4 regions of the Micromonospora sp. ATA51 genome follow, and region 4 is predicted to be linked to each of the others. Evidence: riboswitches for the same ligand, from Rfam matches in the RefSeq annotation. Region 4 holds a riboswitch; each other region holds the start of a gene.
What was found. A riboswitch is a leader RNA that binds a small molecule or an ion and turns the genes downstream of it on or off. The one in region 4 is predicted to bind cyclic di-AMP.
Positions count from the first base shown of each region.

Region 1 (5,206 bases), on a different contig from region 4:
GTGGGGCACCGACCGCTGTGGGTCGTCTGCCTCGATCTTCCCCCTCACGAGGCGCCCGGCGGTCGGTTGCAAAAGGAGTCGGTGCCGGTGGCAACCATGCCCCCTCATCGTCACGCCCGGAGTCAGCCGCCCGTCCGACCGGTCGGCGCCCGCCGGGTCGTACACCGTCTGCTCACCCTGGTCGCGGCCGTCGCCGTCGGTGCCGGACTCGTCGCCGCGCCGGCGCACGCCGCGCCGTCGGTGGACGAGATCGAGGCGCAGATCGACAAGCAGTGGGAGCAGCTGGAGCCCACCATCGAGGGCTACAACAAGATCCGCGCCCAGCTGAAGGTCAACCAGAAGAAGTCGGCGAACCTGCAGAAGAAGATGGCGCCGCTGGAGCTGGAGTCCACGCTCGCCATGAACCGGGTCGGCGAACTGGCCTCCCGCTACTACATGCAGGGCCCCTCCCAGGAGGTCGGCGCCCTGCTGGTCGACGCCAAGCCGGGGACGCTCGCCGAGCAGCTCACCATCCTCGACCGGCTCGCCACGCAGGAGCGCAAGCAGATCGCCGGCGTGCTCGCCATCCGCGACAAGTACAAGGCGCAGAAGGCGAAGCTGGACGCGCTGATCGCCACCCAGATCAAGCAGCGCGACGAGCTGGCGGCGAAGAAGAAGCAGATCGACGCCGAGATCAAGCGCCTCACCGCCGCGCTGCCGAAGACCACGGTGAAGGTCACCGGCTGCCCGACCATCAACGGTGTGGTCAGCAGCGCCGCGCAGACCGCCATCCGGGTCGCCTGCCAGCAGGTCGGTGACCCGTACGTCTGGGGCGCCACCGGCCCGAACTCGTTCGACTGCTCCGGCCTGACCCAGTACGCCTACAAGGCGGCGGGCATCTCCCTGACCCACTTCACCGGCGCCCAGTGGAGCGAGGGCCGGGCGGTCTCCCGCTCCGACGCCCGCCCCGGTGACCTGGTGTTCTTCTACAGCGACCTGCACCACGTCGGCCTGTACCTCGGCAACGGCCTGATGGTGCACGCGCCACGGACCGGCAAGCCGGTCCAGGTGAGCCAGGTCAACTACATGCCGGTGGCCGGCTACCGCCGAGTCACCTGATCCGATCCGACGACAAGGCCCCCGGTCGAGCTGACCGGGGGCCTTCGTCGTCGGATGCGGTGGCTACTGCGGCGCGCCCACCGCGGCCGGCAGGATCAGCACGTCGTCCAGGTTCGCGAACATCACCCGGTGGCCGAACTGGATCTGCACGTACTGGTTCTCGCCCCGGACCACCGTCCGGTCGCCGGGGGCGGAGCCGTCGAACGAGACCGCCCGGTAGTACTCGCCCGGGAGGACGCCGCCGAGCGCGTACCGCTGGCCCGCCGCGAAGGTGTACTGCAGCGGCGAGATGCCCTGGTACGGGATGGTGGCCGGGTAGGCGGCCCGCTCGGGGTAGGCCCGCCCGTACACCGGGATCGTGGTCTTGCCCGGCTTGGGCGTCACCACGAAGCCCTGCGCCCACTTCGCGGTGGGCGCGGCGGACGGGTTGAAGAACCAGGCCTTCTGGCCGAGGTACCAGATCGCGGTCCAGTCACCCTGGACGTCCGCGAGGGCGTACGTCTGGCCGGCCGAGGCTCGGGCGCCGTGGTCGGAGATGTACATGGTGTCCGGGGTGCCGTTCGGCCGCAGGCCACGGTCGTTGACCAGCGGGGCGAGCTCGCTCGGCCCGGTGCGCAGCACGACCGAGGAGGAGCCGCGCAGCGGGCACGGCGCGGCGGGCGGCGTCGGCTTCGGCACGCCCGGCGGCTGCTGGTTGCAGCCGATGAACGCCGGCTGGTTGCTGGCGTAGTCCGGGTCGATGGTGACCAGGCCGGTGTGCGGGGTGCCGGTGCCCTGGAACGGCGCCTTCATCAGGTCGAAGTAGTGCGACCAGTCCCAGTACGGTCCCGGGTCCCAGTGCATGCCGGCCACGGTCCCGGCGGTGGTGCCGGGGACGTTGTCGTGGCCGAGGATGTGCTGCCGGTCCAGCGGGATCTGGAACCGCAGCGCCAGGTGCCGGACCAGCTTGGCCGAGGTCCGGTACATCGCCTCGGTGTACCAGGTGCCGTGGCCGGCGAAGCCCTCGTGCTCGATGCCGATGGACTTGGCGTTGACGTACCAGTTGCCGGCGTGCCAGCCGACGTCCTTCGCCTTGATGTGCTGGGCGACGTAGCCGTCCACCGAGCGCAGCGTGTAGTGCCAGCCCAGGTAGGTCTTGTCCTTGACCAGGTTCACGCTCGGGCCGAAGTAGCCCTCGGTGTCGTGGATGACGATGTACTCGATCTTCTGCTGCGCCGGCCGGTTGCCGAGGTCGTGGTTGCCGTAGGTCACCTCGCCGGTCTTCGGGACGACGTACTCCGCGTACGGCGCGGGGATCCACTCGCAGGCGAGGCGGACCGGGCACTCCAGGCCGTCCGGGCGCTCCGCGCGGCGCAGCCCGAGCCGGTGCAGCCCGGACTCGTCGGGGGTCACCTGGCGCGCGGTGAGGGTCACCCGCTGGCCGTCGTCGGTGGTCCGGCTGGCCCCGATGCTGATCTGGTCGTACACCTCGTCGGCGAAGGCCGCCGCCGCGTCCTCGGTGTCCGCGCCGGAGTACCGGGCCACCGCGCCGTACCAGGCCGCCGGGTCGCTGTCGGCGCCGACCGGCGCGGCCAGTTCCTTCTGGTACGACGCGAGCAGCGCCGCCCCGCCGCGGATGTTGGCGGTGGCGTCGGTGCGCAGCGTCTCCTCGGCCACGCCGGTGAGCGCGGCGGCGGCGTCGAGGGTCTGCAGGGACGCCTGCGGCAGGTCGTCGCCGGTCGCCTCGGCGGCGGCCGACGTGTCGACCACCAGCGGCCGGGCGTCGTCGCCCCGGGGGTCCTCGTTCTCGTCGACGTGTGAGCTGCCGGGGGTCGAGGCGACCTGTTCGGCGTCGGTCAGGTGCATCGGCCCGTAGCCGCCGCTGGTGCTCGGCTGGCCGGGGTGGGTGTCCCAGCGGGACTCCAGGTACGACACGCCGAGCAGGACGCTCTCCGGCACGCCGTACTCGGCCGCCGCGGCGGCGTACTGCTGCTGGCGGTCGGCGACCCGGCGGCCAGGGGCTCGGCGGCGACGGGTCCGGTGCTGAGAAGGGCGGTCGCCGCAGCCACGGCGGTGGCGAGCAGAACTCGTCTGCTCGGCGGCAAGGGTGGACGGAGCATCGAACCTCCAGGTCGGGCGGAAGTCACTGCGTGCTCACCCTCACCCCACCCATGGCGTTGGGTCAATACCTTTCCCCACAGTGATGTTGAGTGAAGGAAACCTTCACCAGCGCGGCCCATGCGAATTCGGGTACGGAGTGTCACGGCGCCCCGGGTTGCGGATTGATAACGGCGCTCTCTACTCTGGTCAATCGTCGACCGGAATGTGCATCGCCCAACCCGGGTGGTGACGGTCCGACACCGCCGAGTCGCCTCCGGGCGAGCCGGGGACCCAGTTACCTGGGGTGAATCCGCAGCACTGCGGTAGGGCGGCTCCCTTCCCGTCCGAACCCGTCAGCTAACCCGGTAGGCGGCCAGCGAAGAAGGAGTCAGGAAGCCCGGTGGCACACCATGCCCCGCGGCGACCGTCGGTCCGGTCGAACGACCGGATGACGGCTGCGCCGCGTCCACGCTGGTCCCGCTTCACCACCGCCCTCGCCGCCCTGGCCGGTACCGCCGTCATCCTGACCGGCGGCGCCACGGCGGCTCACGCCGACCCGTCGGTCGCCGAGATCGAGCGCCAGATCGACCAGGACTGGAACAAGCTCGAACCGATCATCGAGCAGCACAACGCCACCCGTCAGGACCTCGCCGCCAAGCGGAAGCAGGCCGAGGCCCTGGCCAAGCAGATCGCCCCGTTGCAGCTCCAGGTCGACCTCGCCATGGGTCAGGTCGGCGGCCTCGCCGCCGACGCCTACAAGGGCGACAACCTGTCGACGGTGAACGCGCTACTGGGCAGCCGGTCGCCGAGCGACGTGGTCACGAGCCTCGAACTGCTCGACCGCTTCGCCCACCGCCAGCAGCAGCAGGTACGCAACGTCGTCGAACTCCGCGACGAGCTGGCCGCCAAGAAGAAGCCGCTCGACGAGATGGTCGCCCAGCTGACCCGGACCGAGGCCCAGCTCGCGGCGAAGAAGAAGCAGATCAACGCCGAGATCGCCAAGCTGGACAAGCTCCGCCTCAAGATCTACGGCAGCGGTGGCGGCGGCCCGCTGCGGCCCGCGCCCTGCCCGTCCGGCTACCCGGGCGGCCCCGCCGGGGTCGCGGTCAAGTTCGCCTGCGCCCAGATCGGCAAGATCTACGTCTGGGGCGCCGCCGGCCCGGACCACTACGACTGCTCCGGCCTGACCATGGCCGCCTGGGCCAAGGCCGGCGTCTCGCTGCCGCACAACGCCCGGCAGCAGCACGACGTCACCCGCCGGATCAGCCGGAGCGAGCTACGCGCCGGTGACCTGGTCTTCTACTACAGCGACCTGCACCACGTCGGCATGTACGTCGGCGGCGGCTGGGTGGTGCACGCCTCCCAGTCCGGCAAGCCGATCACGATGAAACGCGTCGACGACGGCCAGATCAACAGCTACGGCCGACCGGGCTGATCCACCGGCAGGGGCTCTCGCGTGGCGGGGGCCTCTTCCGCGATCAGCGGGTCGGCCAGGTGCGCCAGTTCTGCCAGGACCGGCTCGGCGTCGGACCGCGCTGCCCCTGGTAGCGCGAGCCGTAGACGGCCGAGCCGTACGGGTGCTCGGCCGGCGAGGAGAGCCGGAAGATGCAGAGCTGCCCGATCTTCATCCCGGGCCAGAGGGTGATCGGCAGGTTCGCCACGTTGGAGAGCTCCAGCGTGACGTGGCCGGAGAAGCCCGGGTCGATGAAGCCGGCGGTGGAGTGGGTGAGCAGCCCGAGCCGGCCCAGTGAGCTCTTCCCTTCGAGGCGGCCGGCGAGCTGGTCGCCCAGCGAGATCACCTCCAGCGTCGAGGCGAGCACGAACTCACCCGGGTGCAGCACGAACGGCTCGCCCTCCGGCACCTCGACCATCGAGGTCAGGTCGTCCTGCTGGACCGACGGGTCGATGTGCGTGTAGAGGTGGTTGTTGAACACCCGGAAGAGCTTGTCCAGGCGTACGTCGATGCTGGACGGTTGCACCAGCGTGGGCTCGAACGGCTCCAGCGCGAGCGTGCCCGCCTTGATCTCGC
Region 1 covers NZ_JAEVHJ010000042.1:20,200-25,405, reverse strand. The annotation lists gene JNW87_RS10065 (C40 family peptidase) at 82-1,098, shown strand; gene JNW87_RS10060 (N-acetylmuramoyl-L-alanine amidase) at 1,162-3,036, opposite strand; cyclic di-AMP (ydaO/yuaA leader) riboswitch at 3,429-3,564, shown strand; gene JNW87_RS10055 (NlpC/P60 family protein) at 3,626-4,612, shown strand; gene dcd (dCTP deaminase) at 4,656-5,206, opposite strand, start outside.
Region 1: linked by a shared signal. The riboswitch ahead of JNW87_RS10055 (NlpC/P60 family protein) and the one ahead of JNW87_RS25675 (hypothetical protein) in region 4 are both predicted to bind cyclic di-AMP.

Region 2 (5,206 bases), on a different contig from region 4:
GACGGCGAGCGTGGTGGAGCCGCCGGCCTGGACCGCCTCGCGCTGCTCCTCGACGGCCTCGGCGCGGCTGCCGGGCTCGGCGCGCTCGGCGGCGACCAGCTCGCGTACGGCGGGCGCCACCTCCTGCGCGAACAGCTGGATGGCGGTGGGGTCGTCGGCGGCGAGGACGAACCCGGACGTGCCGTGGTCGAGGGCGAGGCCGGCCAGCTCCTCCACCCACTGCTCCGGCGGCCCGACGAGGAAGCCGGAGCGGGACGGGGTGAACCGCCCGGAGACGTTGAGCAGCCGCCGTACCGACCGGGGATCCCGCCCCGCCGCCTCGGCGCCGTCGTCGACCAGCGCGTTGAGCTCGGCCAGCTCGGCCGGCCCCTTGGGCAGGTACGCCAGCGACGGCAGCCAGCCGTCCGCCGCCCGGCCGACCAGCCGCAGCATCCGCGGCTTGTACGCGCCGACCCAGATCCCCACCTCGTGCGCCGGCGCGGGCCCGCGTTTCGCGCCGACCACCCGGTAGTGCTCCCCGTCGACCCGGACCATGCCCCGCCGGTCGGTGGCCCAGACCTCCCGGATGACCCGGATCGCCTCGTCCAGCGCGTCCACCGCCTGGCGCGGCGTGCGGCGACGTCCCCCGGCGGCCTCGATCGCCTCCCAGAAGGCGCCCGCGCCGAGGCCCAGCTCGACCCGGCCGCCGGTGAGCAGGTCCAGACTGGCCACGCTGCGGGCCAGCACCACCGGCTGGCGCAGCGGCAGGTTCAGCACGTTGCCGGCAAGGCGGATCCGGCTGGTCGCCGCCGCCAGGTACGACATCAGCGTCCAGGTGTCGAGGAGATTCGGCTGGTACGGGTGGTCCTGGAAGGTGGCGAGGTCCAGGCCGACCTGCTCACAGAGCTTGGCGAGGGCGACCACCCGCGCCGGGTCGTCGGCGGCGGGCGTGAGGAAGCCGCCGAAGATCAGCTCGTGCCCGTAGTCGGTCATGTCCGCTCCGCCACCTCGCCCCGATCCGCGCCGCCGGTGGGTCGTCGGCTGCGTCGTGCCGGCGGACCCCGCCACCGTAGCCCTGGCCGGCAGCCGGTGCTCACGAGCCCTGGCCGGCAGCCGGTGCTCACGGGACCGGAGGAATCGGCAGGATTGTTCACAGCTCGGGTCGTTCAGCGGTGTCCGTCGATGTCCGGGTGGCATATGGTGCCGGACAACGGCATGACCGTTCCTCCGGGAGGAGTGACCTGTGACCCGCCACCACCGTGTCCACCGTCCGTTCAGCCTCGCCCTGCTCCTCGTCGCCGTGACCGCCCTGGCCGTGCCCGCGCGCCCGGCCAACGCCGCCACCTACCCGTACCAGGACCCGACCCTGCCCGTCGCCACCCGCGTCGCCGACCTGCTCGCCCGGATGACCCTGGACGAGAAGATCGGCCAGATGACCCAGGCCGAGCGGGGCTCGGTGACCGCCGCCGACCTGACCACCTACCGGCTGGGCTCGATCCTCTCCAGTGGCGGCTCCGCGCCCTCGCCCAACACCGCCACCAGCTGGGCCGACATGTACGACGGCTTCCAGCGGGGCGCCCTCGCCACTCCGCTCGCCATTCCGATGATCTACGGGGTGGACGCGGTGCACGGGCACAACAACGTGGTCGCCGCGACCATCTTCCCGCACAACATCGGCCTCGGGGCGACCCGCGACCCGGCCCTGGTCCAGCAGATCGGCCAGGCGGTGGCCGAGGAGGTCTCCGGCACCGGTGTCGACTGGGACTTCGCGCCGTGCCTCTGCGTGGCCCGCGACGACCGCTGGGGCCGCACCTACGAATCGTTCGGCGAGACGCCGGACCTCCCCTCCAACATGACCACGCTGATCACCGGGCTCCAGGGCCCGTCACTCGGCGGGCCCACGTCAGTGCTGGCCACCGCCAAGCACTACCTCGGCGACGGGGGCACCGCGGGCGGCGACGACCAGGGCGACACCCAGCTGACCGAGGCCGAGTTGCGGACCGTCCACCTGCCACCGTTCCAGGCCGCGGTGCAGCGCGGCGTCGGGTCGTGATGATCTCGTACAGCAGCTGGAACGGCGTGAAGACGCACGGCAACCGGTACCTGATCACCACCGTCCTCAAGGGTGAGCTCGGCTTCACCGGCTTCGTCGTCTCCGACTGGAACGGCATCGACCAGATCGACGGCGCCGCCGGCTTCACCGCCGCCGAGGTCACCGCCGCGGTCAACGCCGGCATCGACATGGTGATGGTGCCCGCCGCCTGGAAGACCTTCATCAGCACCCTGCGTGCCGAGGTGCAGAACGGCCACGTGCCGCTGAGCCGGATCGACGACGCGAACCGGCGGATCCTGACCAAGAAGTTCGAGCTGGGCCTCTTCGAGCGGCCGTACACCGACCGGAGCTGGACCCCCACGGTCGGCAGTGTCAGCCACCGCGCGCTCGCCCGGCAGGCCGTCCGCGAGTCGCAGGTGCTGCTGAAGAACACCGGCAGCGTGCTGCCGCTGGCCCGGGCCGACAACAAGATCTTCGTGGCCGGCCGGAACGCGGACAACATCGGCAACCAGAGTGGCGGCTGGACCATCTCCTGGCAGGGTTCCTCCGGCAACATCACGCCGGGCACCACGATCCTGCAGGGCATCCGGGCCGCGGTCGGTCCGACCACGACGGTCACCTACAACCAGCGCGGCACCGGTATCGACGGCAGCTACCGGGCCGCGATCGCCGTCGTCGGCGAGACGCCGTACGCCGAGGGCCAGGGCGACCGGACCGGCAGCATGAGCCTGGACCGGGAGGACCTGCGCACCATCGCCACCCTGCGCAACGCCGGCGTGCCGGTGATCGTGGTGCTGGTGTCCGGCCGGCCGATGGACATCGCCACCGAGCTGCCCAGATGGGACGCGCTGCTGGCGTCCTGGCTGCCGGGCACCGAGGGTGCCGGCGTGGCCGACGTCCTCTTCGGCGCCGCGCCCACCGGGAAACTGCCGATGACCTGGATGAACTCGGTCAGCCAGCAGCCCATAAACGCCGGTGACGGGCAGGTTCCGCTCTTCGCCCAGGGCTACGGCCTGACGTACTGAACGGGTCCGCGGAGGCCGTCGGGCAGTCGACCCGGCGGCCTCCCTATTGCATGTTCGGGAGCGTCGCAACTCGGAAATCCCCGCCTTCGCTCGGCCGGGTGAAGAACTTCACAAGAAGTGGGCGATCGTCCGAAATCATTCCTAACGTCGTATCCGTTCGCGATCGCGGACACCACGGACCGGTAACGCCTAATTCCGCCGCCGGCCCCCGTGGTACCTGGACCTCAGGCGGGAGCGGGGGACCCACACGTTCCTCGGTGCTCGACACCTCGGGGTGAAGCCGCCGACCGGCGGCCGGGCTCCTCGGCCCGAACCCGACAGCTCACCTCGTCGGCGTGGAGGAAATCCATGGCAACTGAACACAGCGCACGTCACCGCCGGACCGGCCGCCGTCGGGTCGCCGTCGGGGCGCTCGTCGTCGGCGCGGCCACCGGTGCCGCCGCGATCCTCGGCCCGGCCGCGCCAGCCAGCGCGGCCAGCGTGAACTGGGACGCCATCGCCCAGTGCGAGTCCGGCGGCAACTGGCACATCAACACCGGCAACGGCTACTACGGTGGCCTGCAGTTCTCCAAGGGCACCTGGAACGGCTACGGCGGCCAGAAGTACGCCAGCCGGGCCGATCTGGCCAGCCGCGGCGAGCAGATCGCGATCGCCGAGAAGGTCCTCGACGGGCAGGGCATCGGTGCCTGGCCGGTCTGCGGCAAGAAGGGCGGCTCGACCAAGCGCTACTCCACCAGGGACTCCGGGTCGGCGTCCCGTTCGGACTCCGGCAGCAAGTCCAAGGCGGAGAAGCGCTCCTCGCGGAGCGAGCGGCCGACCACCCGCAGCCACCGGCGTACCGCGCCGGCCTCGGGCGGCTCGGGCACCTACGTGGTCAAGCCGGGCGACACGCTGTCGATGATCGCCGACGCGCGGGACCTGGCCGGCGGCTGGCACGCGCTGTACGAGCGCAACAAGCGCGTGGTCGGCGACGATCCGGGCCTGATCTTCCCGGGTCAGCGGCTGCGCCTGCGCTGACGTACCACCGGCTCCGGCCCACGGGCCGGAGCCGGCGCAGCGGACGAACGCCCGGCCGGAGCACCGGCCGGGCGATCGCCGTCCGGAATGGTGGACGGGACGCCGAGGTGGCGGGCGGGCCGAGTGGCGGATTGCTATCGTCACGGTGCTCGGAAAGGACGTGAAGAAAGCGCGGGTATGACCAACGAACCGTTCTCCGCGGCCGCGAGCCTGGATGAACTGCTGACCCGGACCCAGCAGGCGTTGTCGGCGATGCGCTCCCGGCCCGTCGAGCACCCCGACGGCGATGCGGAGGAACTGCTGCGCGCCGACGGCACGGCGGCCGACGGGCTGGTGCGAGCCGTGGTCGTCCAGGGTGGACGGCTGGAGTCCGTCACCGTCGACCCGCGGCTGTCGGCGGCGGGCGTCGAGGCCGTCTGCGGGCACATCGTGGTGGCCGTCAACGCCGCCCTCGCCGACCTCGAAGCCCAGGTCAGCGCCTCGGCACGGGCCGACGCGGACGCCCTGGCCGCGCGGCTCGGCGGCCTGCGGGAGCAGTCCAGGCGGCAGATGGAGATGTTCAGCCAGGCGATGGAACACGCCGCGGCCCGGCTGGGCGGCGGCCGGCCGGACTGACCCGCGCCGACCGACCGAGGCGCGCCCGGGCCGGCAGAATGTCGGTGCTCCGGTTCAGGATCCCGGCATGGAGAAACCGCGGATCGTGACGGCCGAAGAGTGCCAGCGGGAACGCGACGAGCTGCTCAAGGCCGAGAAGGAAGCCACCCGGGCGCTGGACGCGCTGGCCGCGCGGCGTCGTCGCCTCCCGATGGTCAAGTTCGACCACGGGTACGCGTTCGAGTCGCCGACCGGCAGGAAGAGGCTGCTCGACTTCTTCGAGGGGCGGCGACAGCTCGGCGAAGCGGTCGGTCGCCGGGAGGACGACGACCGACCGCTTTCCTTGATGATCAGCTCAGGTTGAGCGCGGTGTCGTCGATCACGAAGGACGTCTGCAGCGAGCTGTCCTCCACACCGCTGAACGAGATGGTCGCGGTGGTGCCGGCCAGCGACGAGACGTCGAAGGACTTCAGGACGTAGCCGGCGGCGGCGTTCACGTTGGAGTACGTCGCCAGGGTGGTGCTGCCGGCCTTGACGG
Region 2 covers NZ_JAEVHJ010000024.1:1,747-6,952, reverse strand. The annotation lists gene JNW87_RS06675 (LLM class flavin-dependent oxidoreductase) at 1-972, opposite strand, end outside; partial or broken gene JNW87_RS06670 (glycoside hydrolase family 3 protein) at 1,385-2,274, shown strand; gene JNW87_RS06665 (glycoside hydrolase family 3 C-terminal domain-containing protein) at 2,275-3,057, shown strand; cyclic di-AMP (ydaO/yuaA leader) riboswitch at 3,234-3,408, shown strand; gene JNW87_RS06660 (transglycosylase family protein) at 3,406-4,074, shown strand; gene JNW87_RS06655 (YbaB/EbfC family nucleoid-associated protein) at 4,252-4,689, shown strand; gene JNW87_RS06650 (DUF899 family protein) at 4,757-5,032, shown strand; partial or broken gene JNW87_RS06645 (M4 family metallopeptidase) at 5,019-5,206, opposite strand, start outside.
Region 2: linked by a shared signal. The riboswitch ahead of JNW87_RS06660 (transglycosylase family protein) and the one ahead of JNW87_RS25675 (hypothetical protein) in region 4 are both predicted to bind cyclic di-AMP.

Region 3 (5,206 bases), on a different contig from region 4:
GCGATGGTCTTCCTGCTCATGTTCGGGCTCGTCGGGGGATGGACCCTCGCCGGCCGGATGCTCGCACCACTCACACAGATCACGGATGCGGCACGGATGGCCGGGAGGGGGTCGCTGTCCCACCGGATCCGTATGAAGGGCCGCCAGGACGAATTCCGTGAACTCTCCGACGCGTTCGACTCGATGCTCGAACAACTCGAGTCCCACGTCGCCGAGAAGCAGAGGTTCGCCGCGAACGCCTCCCACGAACTGCGCACCCCGCTGGCGATCTCGCGGACGCTCCTGGACGTCGCCCGCCAGGACCCCACGCGAGTCCGGGGCGAACTCATCGAACGCCTGCACGTCGTCAACAAGCGGGCGATCGACCTCACCGAGGCCCTCCTGCTGCTCAGCCGCGGCGACCGCGGAAACTTCACCCGCGAGAGCGTCGACCTCTCCCTCATCGCCGAAGAAGCCGCCGAAACGCTGCTTCCCCTCGCCGAACAGCGCCGGATCACGCTGGACGTCACCGGCGGGGCGGCCCAGACCAGCGGCTCCGCCGAGCTCCTGTTGCGGATGGTGACCAACCTCGTCCAGAACGCCGTCGTCCACAACCTCCCCGCTGACGGCACCGTGACGGTCCACACCGAGGCGCACGGCGACACGAGCGTGCTGCAGGTCGAGAACACGGGTCGTCGGCTCCCACCAGAACTGATACCGACCCTCACCGAACCCTTCCAGCGCGGAACGGAACGCGTACACACCGACGAACACGCCGGCGTCGGCCTCGGCCTGGCCATCGTGCACAGCATCGTCCGCGCCCACGACGGGACCCTCGACCTCGTCCCCAGCCCCGTCGGCGGTCTCCTCGTCACGGTCCGGCTGCCCGGCACGCCGTAGGCATCGTCCCCGAGCGGGGCCCCGTTCAGCCTGGCGCCGTTCTTGGCGATCAGGCCGGGCGCCAGCACCGACCTCCAGAGTGACGCCCCGGAGCCGGAGCACCGCCAGCGGGCTCGTTGCCCACATCCGCGGCGGCATGATCTTGAGAAAGCGTCATCGAGGTTGAGAACCTACAGCTCGGGACCGGACGGTCAGCCGGGGCGGCGAGCACCGCTGTACGGCATATCCGCCAGCTGGGCCATTCGGACCACGTCCCCGGTATGCGGGGCGTGGACGATCAGTCCGTTGCCGACGTAGATGCCCACGTGATGGTGATCGGAGTAGAAGAAGACGAGGTCACCCGTGCGAAGGTTTGCTCTGCTCACCGCCACACCTGCGGTCCATTGAGAACCTGTGTAATGGGTCAGCTGCACCCCGGCGGAGGCCCACGCGTACTGGGTCAGGCCGGAGCAGTCGAACGAGTCGGGACCGTCGGCCGCCCACACGTACGGCTCGCCGATCTGATTGCACGCGGTTTTCGCCGCGACGCCGCCGCTTCCCGTGATGGGGACGGCGGGACACTTCCCACCGATGAACAGCGAACTGGTCGACGTGATGGGTGAGCTGCTGCTCGCGGTGGCGGCTGTCTGCGCGGCGGCTGCGGCTCTGGCCGCCGCGGCGTCCGCGGCCGCCTTGGCCGTTGCGGTCGCCTCCGCGGCGGCGACCTGTCTGTGTAGCGCATCCAGCCGCTTGATCTCGGCGTCGATGGCCTTCTTGCGAGCCGCCAGCTGGGCCTGCTGGCGCTGCTGTATCGCGATCAGCGCGTCAACCTTCTCCTTGTCGGCGTCGTAGCTCGCCTGCTGGGCCGACAGCCGGGTGATCTGTCGCTGCTCCGAATTTGCCACCTGATTCACGAGCGCGAGCTGATCCCCCAACGCGATCGGCGGCGAGCCGCGGGACAGCAGGGCGTTGAATGTGGAAAGCGATTTTTCCTGCTTGTAGTACCCCGTCACAATCTCCTGGACCCGGGTCCTGCTGATCTCCACCGACTTGCCGAGCGGCTCGATCCTCCGGCTCAGTTCGGCCGACCTCCGCTGGTCCACGGCCAGTTCCGACCGGACCTTGTTGTACTGCTCGATGACGGGTTCGAGCTTTTGCCACGCCGCATCGATCTGCTGCTGCACATCGGCGGCCGACGGTGCGGCGTGGGCGGGGGCCGCTGGCCCGACGGCCACCATGGCCGCCGCCGCGACGGCGAGGATTCTGGTGAACAGACGCGATCCGGCGGGCCGGGTGCGCACGGGTGGCAACGGCTTCGGCTCCTTCCACTCGAGGCCGACGCACCCCACGTGCACCGACCTCGACCGCCTGCCGGGTTAGCTGACGGGTTCGGGCGTGGAAGGCGCCCTACCGCTGATGCGGATTCACCCCGAAACCTGCGGTGGTTCCCCGGCTCGCCTGGCGACGCCAGTGACGTCCAGCGACTCGGCGGTGGCCGTCCCGGGGCACTCCAGGTGGAGACCGACATCCGGAACGGACGCTGACCAACATTAGTGAGGACGGCCCGGAGAAATCAACGAGCCGGTGACGCCAATTCCCTGCGCTGTCAAGCGGGCACATTGGGTGCCGGAATTGTGCGTACGTAAGACTCCGCTAATCGGATTCTTAATCTTTCCTAATCTTGGCCTTCAACCTGCGCGCTATTTTTCTTCGGCAACCCTCAGGTGACGCTTGACCGTTTCCCGACGTCATGGCGGCTCCATGGTCCCGTAAGCGAGCCACCCGCCGCCGGGGCCGGCCGAGACTACTTCCCGTGGGGGTCGGACGCGTTGAGCGTCGCGACGACCTGGTCGTAGTCGCCGCGCGCCTCGCCGTAGCGGAGGAACTTCACCCGCTCGACCTGGATCTCCTTCGCGTCGGGCTGCGACTCGAGCAGCGCGACGACCTCCGCCACGAACTCGTCCAGCGGCACCCCGTACTCGCTGGTCTCCTGCCCGGGCAGCAGCGCGGTGCGGACGGCCGGCGGTTCGAGCTCCACGATCTTCACGGTCGTGTCCGCGAGCTGCAGCCGGATCGACTCGCTGAGCATGTGGATCGCGGCCTTCGACGCGTTGTAGCTCGGGGTGACCTTGAGCGGCGCGAACGCGAGGCCCGAGGAGACGGTGACGATGGTGGCGTCCGGCTGCGCCTGCAGGTGCTCGATGAACGCGGCGATGAGGCGGATCGGGCCGAGCACGTTGGTCGTCAGCACCGCCTCGGCCGAGGCGAGGAACGATTCCGGCTTGTGCCAGTCCTCGATGCGCATGATGCCGGCCATCGTGACGAGGACATTCAGGTCCGGGTGCTTCGCCAGCACCTCCTTCGCGGCGGCGTCGATGCTCGCGGCGCTCGTCGTGTCGATCGCCACGGTGTCGATGTCGGGTTGCTCCGCGGCGATCTGCTCGAGCAGGTCGGTGCGCCGACCGCCGACGATGACCGTGTTGCCCTTGGCCCGCAGCTCGAGCGCCAGGGCGAGACCGATCCCGCTCGTGGAGCCGGGGATGAAGATGGTGTTTCCGGAGATGTTCATGCACCGAGCTTCGCCGTCGTCCCGGGTTCGGGGCAGAGACCGGTCATCGGGGGATCCGCAATCCCTGGTTCGCGCCCGCCGCAGCCGGATACTGGGATCATGGATCGTGCAGCACTGGCCGATTTCCTGCGCCGCCGCCGCGAGGCGCTGCAGCCCGGGGACGTCGGGCTGGCTGCGGGCGCGCGCCGGCGTGCACCGGGCCTGCGCCGTGAGGAGGTCGCTGCCCTCGCCGCGATGTCGACCGACTACTACACCCGGCTCGAACAGCAGCGCGGCCCGCAGCCGAGCGCGCAGATGCTCGCGTCGCTCGCCCGGGCGCTGCGGCTGACGAAGGACGAACGCGACTACCTGTTCCGGGTGGCGGGGCACAACGCCCCGGCAGTCGTGTCCGCGGCGACGCACGTCGCCCCGGCGCTGCTGCGCGTGCTGGACCGGCTCGACGACACCCCGGCGCTCATCCTGTCCAACCTCGGCGAGACGCTCGTGCAGAACCGGATGGCCGCAGCCCTGCTCGGCGACAAGTCGGGCTACACGGGCCTCGCCCGCAGCGAGATCTACCGGTGGTTCACGGCTCCCGCGGAGCGGCTGCGCTACCCCGAGGAGGACCGCGACCGGCAGAGCCGCGCCCAGGTCGCCAACCTGCGTGCCGCGTACGGATCGATGGGCCCGCAGTCGCGGGCCGGTGAGCTGGTGCGGGCGCTGCAGAAGGCGAGCCCGGAGTTCGCCGAGCTGTGGGAACGGCACGAGGTCGCCAAGCGCTTCGCGGACCACAAGACGCTCATCCATCCCCAGCTCGGTGCGATCGAACTCGACTGCCAGGCGCTGTTCACCGAGGACCAGTCCCAGGCACTGCTCGTGCTCACCGCGTCCCCGCGCAGCGAGGGCTGCGAGAAGCTGCAGCTGCTCGCCGTGCTGGGGCACGAGCGCTTCCCCGCCGACGCGACGCCCGGTTAGCCCTGCGGGAGAAATCCGCTACACCTGCAGACGAGGGCCGTCGGTGACGCGCTCGTCTACGTGGATGGCCCGTACCGCGGCGGGAACTGACCGCAGTAGCGGCCACGCTCCGCGGCTTTCCTGTCGGCCACCCACGTGAGGCGGATCAGCCGCCGTAGAGCCAGCGGGCAAGGTCCGGGTACGGGGCCTACCCAGTCAATTCGTCACCGAGTTCAGGCTTGAGGGCTTCGCCACGCCTCCGCAACCGGTACGCCGCGATCGCATTGCCGACGCCGAGCAATGCCAGGATGCCGACCGCCAGCCAGAACCCGACGGCCGGTACGGCGGACATGGCCTCGTCGTAAGGCGGCGGATCAAAGCGACGCAGTACGCCCCGTAGGCCGAGCGCAAGCGCCCCCGCCGCGACGAATGCCGCTACCGCCGATACCACCAGGCGGGACTTGACACCGGCCAGGATCCTGGCAAGCACGCCAGCCAGGACACCCAGCGCGGCGACCATGAAGAGCGGTTGCCCCGGCAGGTAGATGGGCTCCTCGGGACCGATCTGCGGCGCCTCGTTCGGCACCTCCTGCATGACGTACTGACCACGGTCGCCATCCCAGAGCAGGGTCTCCAGGTGGACCTGAGCCCCGCCACCGACGGTCAAGCCCCAACCAGTCCAGGTCACCGCCACACGCCATTCCCCGGCCTCACCCTTCAGCGCCGCGAACGGTAGGGCGAACAGGAGAGCGACCGCGGCGAACGCCGGCGGACTCAAGTTCGTGCGGACCCAGTGCATGGCCGCCTCCTCGACAGATCGACAACGGCAGGATGGGGCGCGGACAT
Region 3 covers NZ_JAEVHJ010000002.1:60,597-65,802, reverse strand. The annotation lists gene JNW87_RS00945 (HAMP domain-containing sensor histidine kinase) at 1-879, shown strand, start outside; gene JNW87_RS00940 (NlpC/P60 family protein) at 1,071-2,207, opposite strand; cyclic di-AMP (ydaO/yuaA leader) riboswitch at 2,209-2,359, opposite strand; gene JNW87_RS00935 (SDR family oxidoreductase) at 2,663-3,427, opposite strand; gene JNW87_RS00930 (helix-turn-helix transcriptional regulator) at 3,527-4,381, shown strand; gene JNW87_RS00925 (hypothetical protein) at 4,569-5,159, opposite strand.
Region 3: linked by a shared signal. The riboswitch ahead of JNW87_RS00940 (NlpC/P60 family protein) and the one ahead of JNW87_RS25675 (hypothetical protein) in region 4 are both predicted to bind cyclic di-AMP.

Region 4 (5,206 bases):
CGACACTGCATGCACGAGGGCGCCGCCGAGGGACGGGCCGACGAGATGGCCGGCGAGATGATGGCCGCCGTCGGCCGGCTGATGAAGCGCGGCTGATCGGCGGTCAACTGGGCGGGACCGCGCCCTCCCCGGCCCGGCGCATCCTCGACGAGCGGTACGCCCGCGGCGAGATCGACGAGGAGGAGTACCGCCGTCGTCGCGCCGGCCTGACGTGAACCGCCCGGCCCACCCCTGACGAGCGCGCTCCGGCCGGCCACGCCGGGCGCCCGGGCCGCAGGGGCGGACCGGACACCCGGCAGGTGGGACTCAGAGCCGGTCGAGGATCTTGTTCATGAGGTCGATCTCGCCCCGCTGGGCGGTGACGATCCGCTCAGCGAGCGCCCGGGCGTCCGGCTTGGCGCCGCTCGCGATCTCCTCCTGCGCCATGGTGATGGCGCCCTCGTGGTGGGCGATCATCATGGTCAGGAACTGCCGGTCGAAGTCGACCCCGGACGCCGCCTCGAGCTTCGCCAGGTCGGCGTCGGACATCATGCCGGGCATGCCGTGAGTCATCCCCGGCGTGCCGTGACCCGCGCTCGCCGACGGCGCCGGCGCGCCCCAGGCAGTGAGCCAGCCGTTCATGGTGGCGATCTCCGGCGCCTGGGCAGCCTTGATCTGCCCCGCCAGCTTCTTCACCTCCGGGTCGGCGGCCCGGCTGTCGGCCAGCTCGGCCATCTCCACGGCCTGCTGGTGATGCGGGATCATCATCCGGGCGAACATCACGTCGGCCTCGGCGAACGATGCCGAGCGCCCACGGTGGGCGTGCCGGCGCCGCCCATGCCCGGCATGTTGTGGCCGGAGCCGGACGTCGAGTGGTCGGCGTCGCCGCAGGCCGCCAGGGCGAGCGCGGCGAGAGCGGTCGCGCCGGCCAGGGCGGCACGACGCGCGATGGTACGAGTGAACACAGGAAAGACCTTTCGGTGTCGGAACGTACGCAGCGGACACGGGACGCGGGTCACCGGACGGCCACCCGCGTCGGGCGTCCTATCTGCGCAGCACCGACGCCGTCACCAGACGCAGTGCGAAGGGCCGGGGCGGCGGGGCCCGCGGTCCGCAGGCGGGTCGCGGCGATCCGCGGGCGGCCGTCCGACGGGCCGCGAACCGGCCCGCAGCAGCACGGCGACCAGCAGCGCCACGGCGAACGCGCCGAGCACCGCCAGGCAGACGCTCCACCCCGACCGGTCGTCCTTGGGACCGGTCAGCGGGAGCGCGCGGGCGTGGCAGCCGTCACCCGGGCAGTCGGCCACCGCCGCGGCGACGGTCGCGACCGCCTCGGCGAGGACCGCCGAAAGATCGAGGTGGTGCCCGGCGCGCTGCGTCTCGTGACCCGCCCGGTGCCCACCGGAGGCGTGCGCGCCGTGGCCGAGGGTGTGCATGGCGGCGAGCCCGACCAGCGTGCTGAGCAGCAGCAGGAGCCGGACCCACCGTCCGGGCGTCACCACCGCCTCCGTACGCACGGAGACCACGCTAACCTGCCGGGTCGTACCGGTCGGGAGGAATGGCCCGCTCCGCGCCGCGGAGCGCCGCCCGGCGGGACCGCCGGTCGGCCTGACTAGCATTCCCTGCGACGGCCCCGGCGACCGCCGCACCGGCGGACGCCTGTCCCGGCCCGGTGAACCGACCGGCCCGGTGACACGTACCTCGCCTGAGAACCGTTGGGAGACTCACCATGGGCGCCGACCACACCGGTCCAGCTCCGGCCGCCCCGCCGGGCGTACGACGGATCCTCGTCGCCACGGTGGTCCCGCTGTTCGTCCTCAGCGTGCTCGCCGCCCTGGTGCTCTGGCCCCGGGACACCCCGGCCCCGGAGCGCGCGGCCGACGTGCCGCGCTACCACGGCACGGTGACCCGGGTGGTCACCGAGCCGTGCCCGCCGGCGGCGGAGGTGCCGGAGGGCACCCCGGGTGGCTCCGCCGGGCCCTGCGGCACCGTCCGCGTGGCGGTCGAGCAGGGCCCGGACGCCGGCCGCCAGGTGGAGACCCCGATTCCCGTCGGCCCCGGCGCGCCCACCGTCGAGGTCGGCGACCGGATCGTCCTGGTGGAACTGGTGGACCCGGCCGACCCCGCGACGAAGAGCTACAACATCGCCGAGCACCAGCGGGGCAAGCCGCTGGTGTGGCTGGCGGCACTGTTCGCCGTCGCCATCGTCGCGTTCGGCCGCTGGCGGGGGCTGGCCGCGCTCGGCGGCCTGGTCGCGAGCTTCGCCATCCTGCTCGGCTTCGTGCTGCCGGGGATCGGCGCCGGCCAGCCACCGCTGCTGGTGGCGATCGTCGGCTCGGCGCTTATCATGTTCGTGGTGCTGTACCTGACCCACGGGATCACCGCGCAGACCTCGGTGGCGGTTCTCGGCACCCTCGGCAGCCTGGTGCTGACCGGTGTCCTCGGCACGCTCGCCACCGCCGCCACCCACCTGACCGGATTCGGCAGCGAGGACGCCACCACGCTGTCGATGTTCCAGCGGGACGTCGACCTGCACGGGCTGCTGCTGGCCGGCATCGTCATCGGCTCGCTGGGCGTGCTGGACGACGTGACGGTCACCCAGGCGGCCACCGTCACCGAGCTGGCGCACGCCAATCCGGGGCTGTCCCGGTTGCAGCTCTACCGCGCGGCCACCCGCGTCGGCCGCGCCCACATCGCCTCCACGGTCAACACCATCGTGCTGGCGTACGCGGGCGCCTCGCTGCCGCTCCTGCTCCTGCTCGTCGCCGACTCGCGGCCGGTGAGCGAGATCCTCACCAGCGAGTTCATGGCGCAGGAGATCGTTCGCAGCGCGGTGGCCACGATCGGCCTGATCGCCGCCGTACCCCTCACCACCGGCCTGGCGGCCGTGGTGACCACCGCCGGTCGGGGCGGCGCGGGGCAGCCCGCCGCGCCGGCGTCCCGTCCCCCCGCGGAGCCGGACGCCGCGCTGGCGGCGCTCAGCGCACCACGCAGCGGCGCGACCGGGGACGCCCACGGCGGCCGGACCGGACCGGGGAGGAGCACGGACACCGCATGGTGAAACTGCGCAGCGTGACCGCCCGCGCCAAACGCGATGCTGGTCACGGAGCTGGCCGTCGAATTACCGCTTTTAGTCGGCTTCCGGACGTAGATCCTCGGGAGGACTCTCGGGTAACCTCGCTGCCGGTCACCGCCGAAGGCGCGCAGCGGCGCCTGCGGTACCGCCGCCCAATCGCCGTACGGCGAACCGGGGAACCAGGTACATGGGGTGAATCCGCGCCAGCGGTAGGGGCCACTTCCGCCCCGAACCCGTCAGCTAACCCGGTCGGCGGTCGACGGAAGGGAACACTGTGACGGCACCCCTGCGCCGCTGGCTGACCCCCGTGGTGGCCGTGCTCACCGCGTTCACCATCGTCGCCGGCCCCGCGCCGGCGATCGCGGCGCCGACGACGCCCCCCACCCCCTCGGGGCACGAGGAGGACGCCGAGCCGAAGCTCATCACCGACGCCATCGAGGCCGCCAACCGCAACTACGTGCAGGCGAAGACCAAGCTGGCGAAGTCGAGGCAGCGCCAGCTCCAGCTCGCCTTGGAGGTACGCGCGGCGCAGCACCAGCTGGACGCCCTGCGCCCGCAGGTGTCCCAGATCGCGGCACAGTCGTACCGGACCGGCCGGATCGGCGCGGTGGCCATGCTGCTGGAGAGCAACGCCCCGGACTCGTTCGTCCGGCGGGCCGCCGCCCTGGACGAGCTGAACATGGTCAACGCGCAGAAGCTGGCCGAGGTCAACGCGGCGAAGAACCGCGCCGAACAGGCCAAGCTGGCGCTCGACGCCGAGGTGCGCGCCCAGCAGACGCTGACGAACGCGATGGCCCGGGAGAAAGTCGAGACGGAGAAGGCGCTCGCCCTGGTCGGCGGGAAGGGCTTCACCGGCGGCCTGGTCTCGGCCACCTCGCCGGTCGCCCGGATCGGCCCCGGCCGCACCGCCGACGGGGACTGGAAGCCGGAGTCGTGCAGCGAGAACGACCCCACCACCTCCGGCTGCATCACGCCGCGCACGCTGCACGCGTACAAGGAGGTGAGGCGGGCCGGCTTCAACCGCTTCGCCGGCTGCTACCGGTCCGGCGGGCCGTGGGAGCACCCGAAGGGCCGGGCCTGCGACTGGTCGCTGCAGAACAGCGGGTTCGCCCCCTGGCACAACAACGACACCCGGATGTACGGCAACAACGTCGCCGCATTCCTGATCCGCAACGCGGACCGGCTCGGCATCTACTACGTGATCTGGAACCGGCAGATCTGGTTCCCGGCGACCGGTTGGAAGTCCTACAGCGGGCCGTCCAACCACACCGACCACGTGCACATGTCGCTGCTCTGACCGACGACGTACCACGGCCGAGGGGCCGTCCCGCCGAACCGCGCGGGACGGCCCCTCGGTCGTCGTGTGCCGGTGGCGCGGCGTCAGCCGACGGCGGTGGGCGTGGGGTGCTCGACCTGGGCGGGCGGCCTGGTCGGCGCACCCGCCGGAACGGTGGCCACCGTCCGCACCTCGCCCGCGCCGAGCTGGTACGACATGCCGACCACCGCGCACCGCCCGGCGGCCACCGCACCGGCCAGGACGGGGGAGCTGGCCAGCAGCGCCTCGACGGTCTGCGCGATGTGGATGTCGACGATGCCGTCGATGTCCTCGACGCCCTCCGCCGCCGCCCGGCGCAGGCTGGGCACCACGGCATCGACCACCGCGCCGAGGTGCCCGGCGGGGGTCCTGCCGGTGGTGACCGCCTCCTTGGCGGCCTGCACCGCGCCGCAGGAGTCGTGCCCGAGCACCAGCACCAGCGGGGTGCCGAGCACCGTCAGGGCGTACTCGACGCTGCCGAGCACCTCGGGACCCGTCGTGTGGCCGGCGGTCCGGACCACGAAGAGGTCGCCCAGGCCGCGGTCGAAGATGATCTCGGCGGCGAGGCGGGAGTCGGAGCAGCCGACGATCACCGCGAAGGGGTGCTGGCCGTCGGCGACCGCCGCCCGGTGGCCGGCATCCTGGTTGGGGTGGCGCGGAACGCCCGTGACGAACCGCCGGTTCCCGGCGTGCAACTCGGCGAGTGCCTGCTCCGGAGTGGTCGGGGTCAATTCCCTCACCTCGTCCTCGCGCGAAACGACCTGGTCAGCCGGGCCGGCGGCGCAGGCGGCCTCGGCCCCAACCGTCACACGCAGCCGAAGGCACGTCAAGATTTA
Region 4 covers NZ_JAEVHJ010000203.1:2,042-7,247, reverse strand. The annotation lists gene JNW87_RS25700 (metal-sensitive transcriptional regulator) at 1-96, shown strand, start outside; gene JNW87_RS25695 (SHOCT domain-containing protein) at 6-215, shown strand; gene JNW87_RS25690 (DUF305 domain-containing protein) at 307-747, opposite strand; gene JNW87_RS40830 (hypothetical protein) at 759-944, opposite strand; gene JNW87_RS25685 (hypothetical protein) at 1,047-1,496, opposite strand; gene JNW87_RS25680 (YibE/F family protein) at 1,709-3,040, shown strand; cyclic di-AMP (ydaO/yuaA leader) riboswitch at 3,195-3,325, shown strand; gene JNW87_RS25675 (hypothetical protein) at 3,330-4,352, shown strand; gene JNW87_RS25670 (carbonic anhydrase) at 4,436-5,101, opposite strand.